One region of the Sodalis sp. RH21 genome, then DNA from elsewhere that is predicted to be linked to it. Evidence: predicted binding sites of a transcription regulator. Region 1 holds the regulator's gene; each other region holds the start of a gene.
The links. The regulator LexA, encoded in region 1, represses DNA repair genes until DNA is damaged. The targets are predictions, from matches to a motif close to TNCTGTATGTACATACAGNA.

Region 1 (6,000 bases):
TCAGTCAGGCGGAACAACTGTGCGAACAACGTAATGTGCGCCTGACGCCACAGCGCCTGGAAGTGTTGCGCCTGATGACCCAGCAGGAGGGCGCCATCAGCGCCTATGACCTGCTGGACTTGCTCAGGGTATCGGAACCCCAGGCCAAGCCGCCAACTATTTACCGAGCGCTGGATTTTCTGCTGGAACAAGGATTTATCCATCGCGTGGAGTCCACCAATAGCTTTGTGCTTTGCCACCACTTTGAACAACCGGGCCACACGTCCGCTTTTTTCATCTGCGATCGCTGTGGCCAGGTCACGGAGCAATCAACCGAGGGCATTGAGGACATATTGCAGAAGATGGCTAAGGCCGCCGGTTTCGCCATGCGCCATAACGTGGTGGAAGCGCATGGGTTTTGCCCTGCCTGCACGGACGTACAGGCCTGCGAAAGCCCGCAAGATTGCCATCATGACCATAGCATCACTATAAAAAAGCGTTGATAACGTTGTTGCTTGCCCGGATAAATCAGCAAAGATTTTTAATATAATGGCCGCTAGCCCGCATTGAAAAATCATTATTACGGCTGTTTTTGAACCAAGCGGGTCAAGCGGGTAAAGATAAATAAGGTGGGGACAAATAATGCAGCGGCATAAAGCCGGGTGGTACGTCCTTGTACCTTTGGGTAGGAACACTGCTAAAGAAATAACCTCTTGGTACCACGGTTATTTCTTTTTAGACAAGCTACCAACGATATTTATTGCGGGATTCCCAGTCTTTGACTTCCGTTTCGGCGGCATCTTTGCCGTAACCGTAACGTTCCTGGATTTTCCCGATTAATTGCTCGCGTTTGCCTTCAACAACGGTCAAATCATCATCGGTGAGTTTACCCCATTGTTCTTTGATTTTACCTTTGAACTGTTTCCAATTGCCGCTGGCTTCGTCTTTGTTCATCGGAGTTCTCCTTGGTCTTCGGTTAATCAATTAACTTACTATGCATCGGTTAATGAAAAACAAAAAAAATCTGATTCATCTACCGGAGGTCATAAGCTAACCCTATGGCTATAAGTATAGCAGCGCATTTGGTATAAGCATTATTTCGCAGCAGAATAGCCCAGGCTTACCGGCTTTTCATCTGGAAGCGGTCGATAAAACCAGGGTAAACAGCGGGTAGCAGAAGAAAAGGGAAAGAACGGTAAATGTAACAATATGTGTCGGCAGGGCCACCCTGGAGCCGTAGCCAGCAACAGGGGAGGCCGGGAATTGATAGCGTTTTTAGCCGCGTAAATTCACGAGGCCGGCGCAGCGGCACCGGTTTTGGCTACGGCTGCGGGTTAAATCCAGTTGCCGTTGCGGATAACGCCAACCGCCAGCCCTTCAATGGAGAGTTCCTGATGGCGAAGATCGACGATAATGGGCGCGAATTCGCTGTTTTCAGGCAATAACTCCACAATATTGCCATGTTTCTTCAGGCGCTTAACCGTTACTTCATCGTTGATTCGCGCCACCACTACCTGGCCGTTATGCGCGTCCTGGGTTTTGTGCACCGCCAGCAGGTCGCCGTCCATAATGCCGATATCCTTCATGGACATGCCGCTTACCCGCAGCAGGAAATCAGCATGGGGTTTAAACAGGTCGGGGTCTATTTGATAGTGGCTTTCTATGTGCTGTTCCGCAAGCAGAGGCTCGCCGGCGGCCACGCGGCCAATGAGCGGCAGGCCGGTTTCTTCTTCGATTAATAACCGGATGCCACGTGAGGCGCCCGAGACAATTTCGATAGCGCCTTTACGCGCCAGCGCCTTGAGGTGCTCTTCAGCGGCGTTGGGGGACTTGAACCCCAGGCGCTGGGCGATCTCCGCGCGGGTCGGCGGCATACCGGTTTGCGATATGTGATCGCGTATAAGCTCAAAAACCTCTTGCTGTCTGGCGGTTAACGCTTTCATTCCGTCCCCTGTTTGTTTATACAGTCTTTCTGCGAGTATATACAGGTCCGGCGCAATTGAAAACCTTCAACGTACCAAAATGCGATAAAATCCCGGCCAAGGGGGCCTGAAAACGCAAGATCAGGCGAAGTGCCGCCACAACAACATCCCCCAGACGAACAAGGCCAGAATAATGGCCAGCGTGACCGCGGCCGACCCCAGATCCTTCGCCCTACCGGAAAGCGGGTGCAATTCGGGCCCGATACGGTCAACCACGGCTTCTATAGCGCTATTGATAATTTCGATCACCACCACCAGCCACACAGATCCGATCAATAAAATTCGCGAAACGGGGTCTGATTCGAGATAACATGCAATGACGATCGCCAAGATGGCAACCACCACTTCCTGACGGAAAGCGGCTTCATGACGCCAGGCGGCGCAAAATCCTTTTATTGAGTATCCCGTGGCTTTATAGATGCGACTAAGCCCGCTGGTTTGGTTTGCCATAATTTTTATGCACAGAGAGAAAATAGCGCCCATGTTACCTGTTCTTCGCGTTCGTATCACCACAGATCTGCCGCGCGGTTTCTGGTATTCTTGAGTCGCAATGCTAACAAGGGGCTTCACAAAGATATGTCAGGTTGGCGTACTATTTTTTACACGTTCTTGGATTTACCGCTCAGGCTGCTGGTGCGAAGCAAAGTCATTCCCGCGAATCCACGGGAAGAAACCGGTTTGGACCCTCTGCGGCCAATAATGTATGTGTTACCATATAATTCAAAAGCGGACTTACTCACGCTGCGCGCGCAATGTTTGCATCTCCAATTACCCGACCCCTTGATTCCCTTGGAAATCGACGGCGTCGTCTTGCCGCGTTACGTTTTTATCCATGATGGTCCGCGCGTCTTCTCTTATTTCTCGGAAAAACTCGAATCCGTAAAGCTGTTTCACGACTATCTGGACTTGCACCGCAACAATCAGCAACTCGATGTACAAATGGTGCCCGTATCCATCATGTTCGGCCGCTCTCCCGGACGCGAGGCGCAGCAAAACCAGCCCGCCCCCCAGTTGCGCCTGCTTAACGGTTTTCAAAAATTTATCGCCGTACTGTGGCTGGGACGCGATAGCTTCGTCCGCTTCTCCAATCCGCTGTCCATGCGCTATATGGCGACGGAACACGGTACCGACAAAACCATCGCGCAAAAGCTCGCCCGCGTCGCCATGATTCATTTCGCGCGCCAACGTCTGGTGGCGGTGGGGCCGCGTTTGCCGGTCCGCCAGGATTTGTTTAATAAATTATTGGCGTCCAAGGCGATCGAAAAAGCCGTCGAAGATGAAGCCCGCACCAAAAAAATCTCCGCGGAAAAAGCGCAGCAAAACGCCATCGCCCTCATGGAAGAAATTGCGGCGGACTTTTCTTACGAGGCGGTACGCCTCTCCGATCGCGTATTGAGCTGGACCTGGAACCGTCTTTACCAAGGGCTGCATGTTCGTAATGCCGAACGCGTACGCCAACTGGCGGAAGACGGTCATGAGATAGTCTACGTACCCTGTCATCGCAGCCATATGGACTATTTATTATTATCCTATGTGCTTTACCACCAGGGCCTGGTGCCGCCGCATATCGCCGCGGGCATCAATTTGAATTTCTGGCCCGCGGGCCCGATTTTCAGGCGCCTGGGCGCATTTTTCATCCGCCGCACCTTTAAGGGCAACAAACTCTACTCCACGATTTTCCGTGAATATTTGGGCGAGCTGTTTACCCGGGGTTATTCGGTGGAATATTTCATGGAAGGCGGGCGCTCGCGTACCGGGCGGTTGCTTGAACCCAAAACCGGTACGCTGACCATGACCATCCAGGCCATGCTGCGCGGGGGCAATCGGCCGATTACCCTGGTGCCGATTTATGTGGGTTATGAACATGTCATGGAAGTGGGCACCTACGCCAAAGAGCTGCGCGGCGCCACCAAAGAGAAAGAGGGATTTGTGCAAATGGTCCGCGGGTTGCGTAAATTACGTAATCTGGGCCAGGGGTATGTCAATTTTGGCGAGCCCTTATCCCTAAGCACCTATCTTAACCAGAACGTGCCGCAATGGCGCGACTCCATCGATCCCATTGACGCCCAGCGGCCTTCCTGGCTGGCGCCGGCGGTGGATGATATCGCCGCGAAAATCATGGTGCGTATCAACAACGCGGCGGCGGCCAACGCCATTAATCTGTGCTCCACGGTATTACTGGCCTCCCGTCAGCGCTCGCTTACCCGCGAGCAGTTGTTGCAGCAGCTCACCTGCTATTTGGCGTTGCTGCGCAACGTGCCTTATGCGTCCGATGTGACGGTACCCGAGTCCACCGCGCAGGAACTGCTGGAGCACGCCCTGGCGATGAATAAGTTCAGCATCGAAAAGGATACTATCGGCGATATTATTTATTTGTCCCGCGAGCAGGCGGTGCTGATGACGTATTACCGCAATAATATCCAGCATCTGTTTATCCTGCCTTCGCTGGTCGCCAGTATCGTTATCGGTCATCCCGGCATCGACCGGAAACAGTTATTGCGCCGGATAAACCTGTTCTATCCCATGATGAAGGCCGAACTGTTCATGCAGCATGAGAACACCGATCTCGGCCCTATTATCGATTCGCTGATTGAAGAGCTGGTACGCCAAGGGTTGATTTTCGATCGCGACCGGCAATTATTACTTAACCCGGCGCAGGCGCAAACCCTGCAGCTACTGGCGGCCAGCGTGCGTGAAACGCTGCAACGCTATGCCATCACCTTTTCACTGCTGCGCATCAATCCCGAGATCAACCGGGGCACGCTGGAGAAAGAGAGCCGCATCATGGCCCAACGCCTTTCGGTGCTGCATGGCATAAATGCGCCGGAATTCTTCGACAAAGCGGTATTCTCCACCCTGGTGGCTACGCTGCGCGAGGAAGGTTATATCAGCGACAGCGGCGACGCCATCGGCGAGAGGGTAAGGGAAATGAGCGAGATACTCAGCGAACTGCTTACGCCGGAAGTCCGGCTTACCATTGAAAGCGCCAGCGTATTAGCTAACGCCCCCGCCGTCGAGCCGCCGGGCGAGGCGTCGATGACGGTATGACGCGCCCATGACGGGCGCGGGCTTATCCATGCCCGTACCCGTCAGCGGCTTAAGACTGTCCCGTACCCGTTCCAAGCAAACTCAGCGCGATACCCACAAAGACCACCATGCCTACCAGGTTGTTATTCAGAAACGCTTTAAAGCAGGCGTCCCGCTCGCGCCGGACAATCATTTTTTGCTGATAGACAAACATGGCCCCGGCGATCAATAGCGACGCGTAAAAAGGCCAGCTTAGCCCCATCAGCCCCCCCAGCAGCAGTAGCAGCAGCAGCGTGGCCGCTTGCAGGCCGCCGACGATAGCTTTGTCATAACGGCCAAACAGGATAGCGGTGGATTTTACGCCAATGCGCAGGTCGTCATCGCGATCTACCATGGCATATAGCGTATCGTAGGCTACCGTCCAGAGGATGTTCGCCGCAAACAGCAGCCAACAGGCTAAAGGTAAGGACTCACTTACAGCTGCGTATCCCATGGGAATTGACCAGCCGAAAGCCGCGCCCAGCACCAGTTGCGGCAGGTGGGTGACCCGCTTCATAAAGGGATAAACCCAGGCCAGCGCCAATCCCGCCACCGATAGCGCGATAGTCATGGTATTGAGAGTCAGGACTAAGCCAAACGAGAGTCCCACCAGGATCACAAACAGGATTTTCGCTTCTTTCTCGCTAATAAGGCCGCTGGGAAGCGGCCGCGAGGCGGTACGCTTAACGTGTCCGTCAATTTTGCGGTCGGCATAATCATTAACCACGCATCCGGCGGCCCGCATAAAAAAAACGCCCAGGATAAACACCATCAGCGTACCAAGAGCGGGCGTGCCCCGCCCGGCCAGCCATAACGCCCACAGGGTCGGCCAAAGTAACAACAGAGAACCAATGGGTTTATCAATGCGCATTAACCGGCACCAGGCCTGCCATTTGCCCATCGTGGCGCTTTGTTCCACTTCTCTCTCCTATACTTCATCAAACTTTACGTTATGTTTAACGATACAGCGGCG
Region 2 (6,000 bases), 1.4 Mb from region 1:
TCCAGAACGGGTCCGGCACCGGACGGCCCATGGCGACGGCCTGTTCGATACGTTCGTTATAGCCCGCCAGGTTACGCACCCCCAGCGCCGACATCAGCTTGTAGCGGCGCTCCATCTCGCCGACACACCAGCGCAGGGCATTGGCGGCATCCTTCATATCGGTGACCACTTCGGTCAGCAAATGGGGAATGCCTTCATAGACCGACAGCTCCAGCATTTTCGGGTCGATCATGATAAAGCGCACTTCTTCCGGCGTCGCTTTATACAACATGCTGAGGATCATGGCGTTGACCCCCACCGATTTACCCGACCCGGTGGTACCCGCCACCAGCAGATGGGGCATTTTAGCCAGATCGGCAATCACCGGCTGGCCCGCGATATCTTTACCCAGCACGATGGCCAGGGGCGAGACGGTCTCGCGGAATTTGTCGCAATCCAATACTTCCCGCAGATAAACCGTCTGGCGGCGCTTATTGGGCAATTCCAGGCCCACATAAGGTTTACCGGGAATGACTTCCACCACCCGCACCGCCACCGCCGACAGGGAACGGGCCAAATCCCGCGACAGGTTGGAAATGCGAGCCGCTTTCACGCCCGGCGCTAAATCCAGCTCGAAGCGGGTGATAACCGGCCCGGGGAAAATACCGACCACTTCGGCTTTTACCCGGTAATCCGCCAGGCGCGCTTCAATCAGCCGCGCGGTTTGCTCCAGGGCGAACATATCCACCGGCTCATCCTCCACCGGCGGCGAGGTTAATAAATCCAGCGTGGGCAGCGGCGTGGTGGGCTTGTGCAACGGCTGCTCGTTCCGCATTAAGAAGGGATGGATCAAACTGTCCATCGCCGGCGCGGGAGCCGCCGGCCGGGCCATTGGCGCCTGGGGCGCCATGGCGGCGTACCCGGGCAAGGAATCCTCATCCTCATCCGGCGGCAGCGAGTGCGCAACGGAATGCGCGCCGCTGGGAGTATCGGCGGCGCCATGGCCAGCGGCCCGGCCTGGTTCGCCCGGCGCCAGCGGGGTAAACAGCGGTTCTGCCGGCGTATCGTCCACCAGATCCGCCAGCGGCGAAAAGTTAAACGCCGAATGGGTATCGATGCCGGCCAGGGGAGAAACCGGCGAAGCCGCGGGAGCAGGCGCCGCCCGCCCATTCTCGGCTACGTAGCGCATATCCTGCTGGCGTTGGAATTCGTCGGCCAGGCGCTGCTGCTCCCAGGCCTCTTCGTCTTCGGCATCGCTGCCCGCCTCGCCGTAGCGCTGCTCCTGCTGTTGTAAAAATTCCCGTTGCAGCGCCGCCTGCTGGGCCAGTTCATCGTCATCCGCCTGCGGTTCGGCGGCATCAAGCCGCTCGTCCCCGGGCCGGCCGTGCGGCTGGTCGTTGGTGCGGTGCGACGGCACCTTAATCCCAAACGACGCCAGTTCCCGCCGAGTGGGAATGCGCACCGGGTTGGGGCGCGGCAGTTCAGGGCCGATGCCCTGTTTAACCTGGGGATTATCGTCGCTGGTGGCGCTGAACGCCGGCATAAAGGTCAGCGCCGCCGCGTCACGGGCGGCCGCGCCGGACACATGGCCGCTGTTACGCTGCGCCACGGTAAAGTCATACGGGGTATGGGTTTCGTCGGCGTCCAACTGCCAGTTGCCCATGCGCGGGCCGTCGTCATCTTCGATGGCATCGGTATGCGCGGCGGGAACGGCATGCTGCTCCGGCAGTTCAAAGCGATATTGCGGAATAGCTTCGGCCACCGACGGCGCCGGGGCGCGCGCCTGCTGCTGCTCGGCATAAGCGCCCATCGGGGCCGGACTGGCGGCGGCCGGCGTAACCGCGACCGGCTGGGACTGCGCAATATTATCAGCGCGGGTATTAGCCAAACTGTCCGCCAGCGCTTCGCCGCCATGGACCGCCACGTCGGGATGGGCCGTCGTCGCGGCCGGGCCGGCCACCGCGCCGATAGCGGCGGGCGCACTCAGCGCCGGGGCCGCGGGCTGCGTCTTGCCTGCCGCCGCGCCCGGGGTCGCCAATAGCGGATCGTCAAGATCCACTACCGCATTCTGCCGGTTTTCCTCGGCGTCGGCGGCGTCCTGCGCGTCATCCAGGTATTCATCGTCGTCATACCGCTCGTCATAGTCCTGCTCGCCGCGCCGCGAACGGTTTGACATAAACGTCAGGCAGCCCATGACCACGCCGCCGATTCTTTCGGCGATGGTGAGCCAGGACCAGCCGGTGAACAGCGTCAGGCCCGACGCCCACACGCAAAGCAGGGTCAGGGTGGCGCCGATGCCGTTAAACCAGGGCAGCATGGCGTTGCCGAGCAAACTGCCGATCACGCCGCCGGAAGCGAAATAATACAGATCGTCGATATTCAGCGCCGCCAGGCCGCAGGAAGTGAGGATCAGCGCCAAGGTGCCAATCAGGCGCAGCGACAGGGCGAAATAATCCACATACTCCTGCTCTTCCCGCTGGCGGAACGACGTCCAGCAGAAGATCAGCATAATCGGCGGCAGCGCATAGGCGAGCACGCCGAAGGTGAAAAACAGCGTATCGGCAAACCACGCGCCGACGCCGCCGCCCAGATTATGGATAGGCCCGTGCCAGGCGGTTTGCGACCAACTGGGATCCGAGGGGTTGAAACTAACCAGGGAAATCATTAAATAGAGGGCAAAAATAGCCATGACAATCAGAACAGCCTCGAGTATCCGCCGGCTGCTGCTGAGTTTTTTTAGTGCAACGTCTTTATCTTCAGTATATTCCTGGCTCAAGAAAGGCTCTCCAGGGTTCTCAAAACCGCTATAATTGCTTTAGTGACAGCGCCGGCTGACCGGCGCTGAAACTGTATGAATGCACAGGAGTGTAACCATAAAACGCGAATTTTGCACCTGTGTTGTGACTTAGTTATAACTTAACGTGTCTTAATCACCAGCCGATTACTCTGTTTCACTTCTTCCATCACCACATAAGTGCGGGTATCGTTTACTCCCGGCAGGCGCAATAGCGTTTCGCCAAGCAGTTTACGATAGGCCGACATATCGGGCACCCGCGTTTTCAGCAGATAGTCAAAATCCCCCGACACCAGATGACATTCTTGAATCTCTTCCAGCTTCTGCACGGCGGTATTGAATTGCTCAAACACATCGGGCGCGCCCCGATTCAGGGTAATCTCAACGAATACCAGTAAAGACGCATCCAGATAATGTGGATTAAGTAAAGCGGTGTACCCCTGAATGAAACCCTGGCGCTCAAGGCGACGTACGCGTTCCAGACAAGGAGTCGGGGATAAACCAACCCGTTTTGAAAGTTCGACGTTGGATATCCGTCCATCCTTTTGCAGCTCGTTAAGGATGTTACGGTCAATGCGGTCGAGATCCTTTCCCGGGCGTTTTTTATTGTCTACCATTATTATTTGTCTCTCATGATTCCTTCCCTGTACTTGCCACACCCCTGCCGACTTCAATGTATCAGGGTTTGCTTAAAGACCCGTTGTCTGTTTTATTTTAGGGCCGTCTCTGTCAACTGCCTTGCATACTGCCTGTCCAAACCCATCGAATAATTTCTTCTTACCCTGATGTTTTCGCAAAAGCGCAGCGGATTGTCAAAGTAAAACGATAAAAATCAGAACAACATGCCGATTAAATCCGGTGACGGCATGTTGTCAGGGGCTTAAGCGCTTTTTTTACCCCGATTATGTCCTATTTAATGGTAAAATCACCCGATCGATAGAGCGCAGCGATGATAAAAATCGTTAACAACTTTTTGCATCCTGCCCATAGTCTGGTAATTTTCTTACAATCGATCAGCGTTAGTTTCCATGCGGTAAAAAACTGCGGTAAAAACGAGGAAAACATGTCTACGGTGAAACACAGTAAATTACTTATCCTGGGGTCTGGGCCGGCGGGCTACACCGCTGCGGTTTACGCGGCCCGGGCCAATCTGCATCCCGTGCTGATAACCGGCATGGAACAAGGCGGCCAGCTGACCACCACCACCGAGGTAGAAAACTGGCCGGGCGACCCCGAAGGGCTGACCGGTCCCTTGCTCATGGAGCGCATGTACGCCCACGCCGCCAAGTTCAATACCGAAATCATTTTCGATCATATCAATCGGGTGGATTTGCAGAATCGTCCGTTTCGCCTGTTCGGCGATACCGGGGAATTCACCTGCGATGCGCTGATTATCGCCACCGGCGCATCGGCGCGCTATCTCGGCCTGCCGTCGGAAGAAGCGTTTAAGGGCAAAGGCGTTTCCGCCTGCGCCACCTGCGACGGGTTCTTTTACCGCAATCAAAAAGTCGCGGTCGTGGGCGGCGGCAATACCGCGGTGGAAGAAGCGCTCTATCTGTCCAATATCGCCGCCGAGGTGCATTTGATTCACCGCCGCGAAATTTTCCGATCGGAAAAGATCCTCATCGACCGGCTGATGGACAAGGTAAACACCGGCAATATCGTGCTGCATACCGGACGTACGCTGGAAGACGTCGTGGGCGACGAGATGGGCGTAACCGGCGTACGGCTGAAAAGCGTCGTGAATGGTGAAATAGAGCCGCTGGCGGTGGCCGGCGTATTTATCGCCATCGGCCATAGCCCCAATACCGCCATTTTTGGCGGCCAGCTGGAATTGGAAAACGGCTATATCCGCGTACAGTCTGGCATTCACGGCAACGCCACCCAGACCAGCATCCCCGGCGTATTCGCCGCGGGCGACGTGATGGATCACATCTATCGGCAGGCCATCACTTCGGCCGGTACCGGCTGCATGGCGGCGCTGGATGCGGAACGTTACCTGGACGGTTTGGCGCCGGTGAACGATCGGTAGAATATTGTCCCGGGGCGTAGGAATACGCCCTTCGGCGATCGCGCGTCATATCATCCCAAGCCAGCGCGGCGCAGCCGGCCGCCGTTTTCATCTCCCGTTACGCCTTAATTGCCCGCTGATTATTTTCACCTCCGCCGCAACAGGGTAATATGTCGCCACGCCGGGCTAGCCACGTGTTATTCCGGCCTTTCGCGTCCCGGAGTGGGATTTTCGCCTTACGCATACCACACACTGGCTGAAACCGTCCGCAATGAATAAAAACCGACAACAGGTACTCGTCCGCTGGCTCAAATCCCAAAGCGCGCTGGTTAAGCGCTGGCTGCGCCTCTCTTTACTGCTGGGCCTGGCGAGCGGCCTGGTGATAGTCGCCCAGGCCTGGGTGCTGGCCCACCTGCTGCAGGCGCTGATTGTCGACCACCGGCCGCGCGCCGAGCTGGCGGACTGGTTTATCGCCATGGCGGCGCTGTTTACCGCCCGGGCGCTGGTGGGATGGCTGCGCGAGCGCGCGGGGTTTATCGCCGGGCAAATGCTGCGCCGGGAGATACGCAGCCAGGTATTGGATCGGCTGGAGCGGCTTGGCCCGGCCTGGGTCCAGGGCAAACCCGCCGGCAGTTGGAGCAGCCTGCTGCTTGAACAGATCGAGGATATGCAGGACTACTACGCGCGCTATCTGCCGCAAATGTATCTGGCCGGGCTGGTGCCGCTGCTGATTTTGATCGTGGTTTTCCCGGTGAACTGGATGGCGGGGCTGATTTTATTATGCACCGCGCCGCTGATCCCGCTATTCATGGCGCTGGTGGGCATGGGCGCCGCCGACGCAAACCGGCGCAATTTCCTGGCGCTGGCGCGCCTGTCGGGCTATTTCCTCGATCGGCTGCGCGGTCTCGATACCCTGCGGCTGTTTAACCGGGCGCAGGCGGAAACCGAGCACATCCGCCGCTCAACCAACGATTTCCGTCTGCGTACCATGGAAGTGCTGCGCCTGGCGTTTCTTTCTTCCGGCGTGTTGGAATTTTTTGCCTCCATCTCCATCGCGGTGGTGGCGGTCTATTTTGGGTTCTCTTACCTGGGAGAGCTGAATTTCGGCAGCTACGGCACCGGCGTGACGCTGTTCGCCGGCTTCCTGGTCTTGATATTGGCGCCGGAGTTTTTCCAGCCGCTGCGCGATCTGGGCGCCTTCTATCATGCCAAGGCG
Region 3 (6,000 bases), 1.5 Mb from region 1:
ACGCTGCTGCATAATCATTTGCTTAAGGCGCAGCCACATCAGCGGCTGGCTGACCAGCGCCTTGGCGCCCAGGACCAGCACGCCGCCATTGGCTTCGTGAATCTTGCCGGGCTGTAAATCAATGACGTCCCGGTAGCATCTGACGCAGCCAAACAGCTGCTCGTTCTCGATCCACGGCTGAAACAGGCACGTAGCCCGGCTGGCGAAATTATCATCGCGCTTGGCTGCCGGCTGGATGCTGACGCCATTACCCGTAATGATATACCGGCTGCCGACTAACTTGTCGGTGTCAGGCAGCAACCGTTTGACCGTCTCGGTGATTAACTGGAAATATTCCTCATCTTCCTGCGCGGTGATCAGCATAAAGCGGCTGGGCGACCGGGAGTGGCAAAATTGAGTCAGGCCATCCATCAAACGAGGCTGCAACAGATCCATAGGTGCAGGCATTGGCTGGTAGGGTTGGGCAAACACCGCATCAAAAGGCGAAAGCTCGGGAATTAAATATTTCCATTCTAATTGTTTAATGGTCAAGGTAGTAGGTAACGTCGCTAAACAGGGAAACGTAGATTATACAAGAATTTCCCTCCCCGAGTCTCACGCATCTTACGTTGTGTGAATATTCCCGGTACCTCCCCGTTTCAATTGATTAAAAACTAACCGTTATAATACTAGTGCTAGGGATTTTAGGCCAGAAACTGCTATTATCAGGCTAACGTTACACGGTCACGGGTGAACGCATCATGAAATATCAGCAGTTGGAAAATCTCGAAACCGGATGGAAATGGACTTATCTGGTAAAAAAACATCGTGAAGGTGAACGGATCACCCGCTTTGAAGAGGACAGCGCCGCGGAAGAGGCCGTTGCCGCGCTGCTGCTTTATGAACACCAGCCTGAAAATATCACCCAATGGATCTTGGACAATATGAATCCGGCGCTGGAAAATCGCATGAAGCAGACGATCCGCGCCAGGCGTAAACGGCATTTTAACGCCGAGCATCAGCATACCCGCAAAAAATCCATCGATCTTGAATATCTGGTTTGGCAGCGATTAGCGGCATTGGCGCAGCGCCGGGGCAATACCTTGTCGGAAACCATCGTCAATCTTCTGGAGGATGCGGAGCGCAAAGAGAAATACGCGACGCAAATGTCATCGCTGAAACAGGATTTAAAAGCCATTCTGGGTGAAGAGAGTTAAGCGCGGAGCGGGCAACCGCGGTGTGCCGGGTAAACGGCAGGCATTAAAAAACCCCGCGATGCGGGGTTTTTACTTAAAGAGCGACAACTTAAGCCTGCGGCTGAGTTACCACTTCTTTGATACCTTTCACTTCGATCTCTACGCGACGATCCGGTGCCAGGCAGCTGATTAAAGCAGCACGGCCTTTCACGCTATCGCAAGTATTGCCAGTGACCGGGTTAGATTCACCCATGCCGCGTGCAGAAATCTTGTCGGAAGGGATGCCCTTGGACACCAGGTAGCTCACTACGCTCTGCGCACGAGCCTGAGACAGCTTCTGGTTGTATTCGTTTGAGCCGATGCGATCGGTAAAGCCCAGAACGACAACAGAACCGTCTTTAGGATCCATGGAGCTCAACTGGGAGTACAGTTGATCCAGAGCCTGCTGGCCTTCAGGTTTCAACTGTGACTTGTTGAAGTTGAACAGCACGTCGGAACGCAGGGTGAAACGTTTGGTCTGAACAACCGGAGCCGGAGCTGCGGCAGGTGCCGGAGCAGGTGCTGCTACGTCGTCCTGGCCGAAACGGTAAGAAACGCCTACGCTGACCAGGGCATTATCAGGACGGGTACCAACGGTGCCGGCATCGCCGATGTTGCTGGTCCACTGATATTCCAGACGGGTCGCCCAGTTTTTGGTAACGGCGTATTCAAGACCACCGGCTGCCAAAGGAGAAACGCCGGTGTCATTGTCGTTCCGACGACCGCCAGCCCCGTTGTTGTATGCCGCTTTGGAATCAGCACGCCATACCATACCACCCAGACGGGTATAGATGTCCAGGTCGTCAGTCAGCGGGTAGCTCAGTTTAGTGGTCAACTGAATGCCTTGCGCCTTAAATGCACCGTTGTCCACGCTGCCTTTATACGCCATGCGGCCCAGCCAATCGTAACCCAGTTCAAACCCTAAGTACGGGTTAGCCTGGTAACCAACAAAGGCACCAGCACCGATTTGATCGTTGCGGGTAGGGCCATTGCCGATACGGTTGTCGTAACCGTTACCGTAAAACCCTGTGTCATGATACTGGGACCAGCCCAGTTTGCCACCCGTATACCAGGTGTTGTCCTTCGGAGCGGCTTGCGTTACGGTTGTGAAAGCCGCCAGTGCCACTGCAAGTGCGATAGCTGTCTTTTTCATTTTTTGCGCCTCGTTATCATCCAAATAGGCAATGAGCTCTTAAAGCTAATTTAAATATTCCATTGCCAGTGTCCATGCTCTGCGTTTGTACATCGCCCTCAAAAGGCGTTATAGAGCAGCCCTGGCGAATTAAAGTCTACAACGAAGTGGGAAACTTACAAGTAAGATGTAGTAAGCCGCTAATAAAAAACAGCGTTTCGTGTAGATTTTATTGAACTAAACGGTGGCAAAGTTGTAGTAACGCTGCAGGATGAAGGTAGCGGGGAACCGCGTATCTACTGGATTGTCCCCGTTTCCAGGCGGTTCCGGCAGGGGTTTTGATACCCCTATTGAGATTAATCTTAAATTTACTTAATGATACAAAGTAGAATGAATCTTTAGACCCGAAAACTGTCCAGATTTGCGGCAAACCTCATTTTGCGGGTACATGATGAACCCGTACGTGCCTCCATGCTGTGCCGCTTCCCGCAGGCGGATCTTGTCGTCGGCCGTCAATTCTTGCGGAAACCACCCTAAAATAACGCTGTAATTTCCCGTCAGCAACGCTTTTTCCATCGCCGCTACGCTGTCGTATGCGCTGGGCTGGCGCAGTTGCACCATTTTTTCCAGCGGCAGGCCCGATTGTTCCAGCCAGGGGCGGCTCAGTTTGCGTGATGGCGTCAGCCATAACAGCCAGCGCGACTGCGTGCCCAACAAACGCAGCAGCGGCAATAAAATATGCCCGACCACCGACTGGTCTTCATCATAAACCACTTCACTGATAATACCCTGGCCCAGGGACTGGGTCCTGGAACGCTCCGCGTTGTCCGCCGCGCCGTCGGACGAGGTTGGCTGCAACGCAGAAGATGTGGCATGAGCATAAGTGTGCATTTTGAGTCCGCCCCTAGATAACTGTATAAAAACACAGTATCCGGGATTGGCGTGAAAATCAACCAAAAATTCAATCGTCCTCGCAGAATTGCCACTTTATGGCGCGTGGGCCGAGATTAAGTTGAAAATCCGGCGGAAAATACCGTATTTTTATTGGCTGCCAAGGACTTGGCATTCGTCGTAAATAACAAGGAACCGTTGATGGAATCGCCACATAATCACATAATTTCACAGGTAAAAACCATATTCTCCCCCCTGGGCGTCATCACCACCCGCTCGCAGTTCGGCGGCTATAGCGTGGCCGCCAATAAAATCATGTTTGGCCTGATCCTGGACGATGAACTTTATCTGCGCGGTACGCGGCAAAGCGAACCGGTGTTCCTCGCCCAGGCGATGAGCAAGCTGATTTATACCAAGCGGGGCATTCCGGTTTCATTGAATTATTATCATGTGGACGAGCGGCTGTGGGCAGCGGGCGAAACGCTGCTGGCGCTGGCCCGCCACTCCCTGGATGAAGCCAGGCACCATATCAGCGTTAAAGCGGCCTGCCCGCGGTTGAAGGATTTGCCCAATATAGGGCAGGCCATTGAACGGCTGTTGTGGAAAGCGGGGATTCAGGACGTCGCTGCGCTGCGTAACCATGGCGCCAAAAGCAGCTACCTGAAATTACGCGCCATTAAGCAGGATTTAAGCATCAAGGTGCTGTTCGCGCTGGAGGGGGCGCTATCGGGCAGGCATTTGGCCGCCTTGTCACAGGGCCAGCGCAGCGAACTGCTGGCCTGGTTCGAACGCCTGTCCTGCCGTTAGCCCGGCGGGTCGCCGTTTCTGCGGTCATGCGTACCTGAGGCCATGGAACGGTCCTGACGATACGGGGGAAATCCAGGCACCGCCCTGCCGCGGCCGCGTGGCAGGGCGCCCCGCTTAAAATTGTTTTTCAATCTCCTGCTTGCGCGCAATCAGTTCGGGCAGCAGTTCCAGCAGCAGGCCTATTTGCTGCAATACCAGTTGCTCCCTGGCTTCCGGGTCCGGCAGCACTCCCTGGATACGGTCAATAAGCTGCTCGCGCTCCTGTTCCACCCGCAGGGCGAATTGTTCCTGGTATTGCAGGGCGTCATCGATATAACAGGCGGCGTCGTCCAGCACTTTGAGCAGGGCCGGGTCGGCCATCCGTTCGCGATGCGCGCCCAGGGTGGATATATAGCTCAGGAAGGTGTGGTTAAGGCATAACAGGCGAAATGCCGATTCCAGCAGTTCGCTGCGCGTTCTGGGTTCCGCCGACATATTGGATACCACCGATGCCAGCTCCGCATCGCGGTTATGCGCGTCGCGGCGGGCGACCCGGTAATCAAGCCGGTTGTCCTTACCCTGATGGTATTGCACCAAGATGGCGTCCAGATAACGGCAGTTTGCCGTCAGGCTGTTATTCATCACCACCGGCAGCCGGCGGAAACGCCAGTCAGGCCAGATAAAGCTGACCGCCGCCCAGGCAATGGCGCAGCCGACAAAAGTATCGAATACGCGCGGCAGGGCGACGTCGAAACCTTCGCCCAGCAAATTGAAACACAGCATCACCAGCAGGGTGATAAACATGGTCGCCTGGGCATACTGGACGTTGCGGAAGGCGAAAAACAGCGTGCCGCTGAGCACGATCAAAATCATCTGCCCTTCGATGGAAGGAACAAAATACAGGATCGGCAGGCCCAGCAAAATGCCCGCCAGCGTACCGATAATCCGCAAGGCCAGCCGGCGGCGCGTCGCCTGGTAGTTGGGTTGGCAGACAAATAGGCTGGTCAATAATATCCAGTAGCCATAGCGCAGCCCGCTTAGCTGGATAAATGCATAACCGACGCACAGCACCAGCGACATGCGCACGGCGTGGCGGAACAGGGCAGATTCGGGACTGAGGTTGCGGCTGATGCGCAGGCGGATATCGCTCCATCCCGTCAGCTTGTCGTCGGCCAGGTTGTTTTCCTCCGGGCTGTTGCGGGCGATAGCCTGTTCCGATTCGATGGTGGCCAGCTGCGCGTCGATGGCGCGCAGATTATTTAACAAATGTTTGAGCGCTTTGACCTGGGCCGGGACGGGCACCCGCTCGATGGCGGCGGCCAGATGGCTGAACGCGCGCTCGAAATGGCCGTCATGCTCATATTTCTGATGCAGCAAGATAGATTGCGATAACGCATGGCAGGCGCGGGCCTGCATGGCCAGCAGCCGTTGAAAACGAAACAGCACGTCGCTATAGCGCAGCTGCTCGCGCAGTTGCTGATACTGTACGTGGGACGAACTGGCCCGCTCATGGATATCCTGCGCCACGAAATAGTAATGCAGGGTACGGCGGGTGCCGCGCTGGCCTCGATCGCCGCGCAGACGGGTCAGCAGCGACGCCTTGGTTTGGTTAAGCGCCTGCACCAGGTTGCCGTTGGCCATCGCCACCTGGATCAGGGCGCTGTCGTCGGCATCTTCGGTATCCGGATCGAACAGATTGGCTTTGGCGTCGAGATAGAGCGCCAGGCTGGCATAACAGCGGGCCAGGTTATCCTGCAACGGCCGGATGGGAAATAGCAGGTGGCCCAGCAGGGTCAGGACGTTATACCAAATGGCGCCGGCCAGCAGCAGCGCCGGCTGCAGATACCAGGTCTGGTACATCGCGGCGCCCAGCATGGTATAGACGGCAATCAGCAGCGCGCCGAAAGCGATGGTGGCGTAGCGCTGGCCCAGCGCGCCGAGCAAAATAAAGCCGCAGGTGGAACCGGCCAGGCCGAT

Region 2: a site for LexA is predicted at 2,825-2,844, ahead of ACL2XP_RS18535 (DNA translocase FtsK 4TM domain-containing protein). Genes of this name have one in related genera too.
Region 3: a site for LexA is predicted at 3,257-3,276, ahead of sulA (SOS-induced cell division inhibitor SulA). Genes of this name have one in related genera too.

What each region holds. Positions count from the first base shown of each region.
Region 1 is NZ_CP178732.1:5,425,655-5,431,654, forward strand. It holds gene zur (zinc uptake transcriptional repressor Zur) at 1-482, shown strand, start outside; gene ACL2XP_RS25075 (CsbD family protein) at 724-933, opposite strand; gene lexA (transcriptional repressor LexA) at 1,314-1,922, opposite strand; gene ACL2XP_RS25085 (diacylglycerol kinase) at 2,043-2,411, opposite strand; gene plsB (glycerol-3-phosphate 1-O-acyltransferase PlsB) at 2,538-5,009, shown strand; gene ubiA (4-hydroxybenzoate octaprenyltransferase) at 5,059-5,928, opposite strand; gene ubiC (chorismate lyase) at 5,984-6,000, opposite strand, start outside.
Region 2 is NZ_CP178732.1:4,021,792-4,027,791, forward strand. It holds gene ACL2XP_RS18535 (DNA translocase FtsK 4TM domain-containing protein) at 1-2,755, opposite strand, end outside; gene lrp (leucine-responsive transcriptional regulator Lrp) at 2,896-3,390, opposite strand; gene trxB (thioredoxin-disulfide reductase) at 3,837-4,805, shown strand; gene cydD (heme ABC transporter permease/ATP-binding protein CydD) at 5,056-6,000, shown strand, end outside.
Region 3 is NZ_CP178732.1:3,953,417-3,959,416, reverse strand. It holds gene ACL2XP_RS18305 (AAA family ATPase) at 1-531, opposite strand, end outside; gene matP (macrodomain Ter protein MatP) at 741-1,196, shown strand; gene ompA (porin OmpA) at 1,285-2,367, opposite strand; gene sulA (SOS-induced cell division inhibitor SulA) at 2,719-3,237, opposite strand; gene ACL2XP_RS18285 (TfoX/Sxy family DNA transformation protein) at 3,439-4,044, shown strand; gene yccS (YccS family putative transporter) at 4,159-6,000, opposite strand, start outside.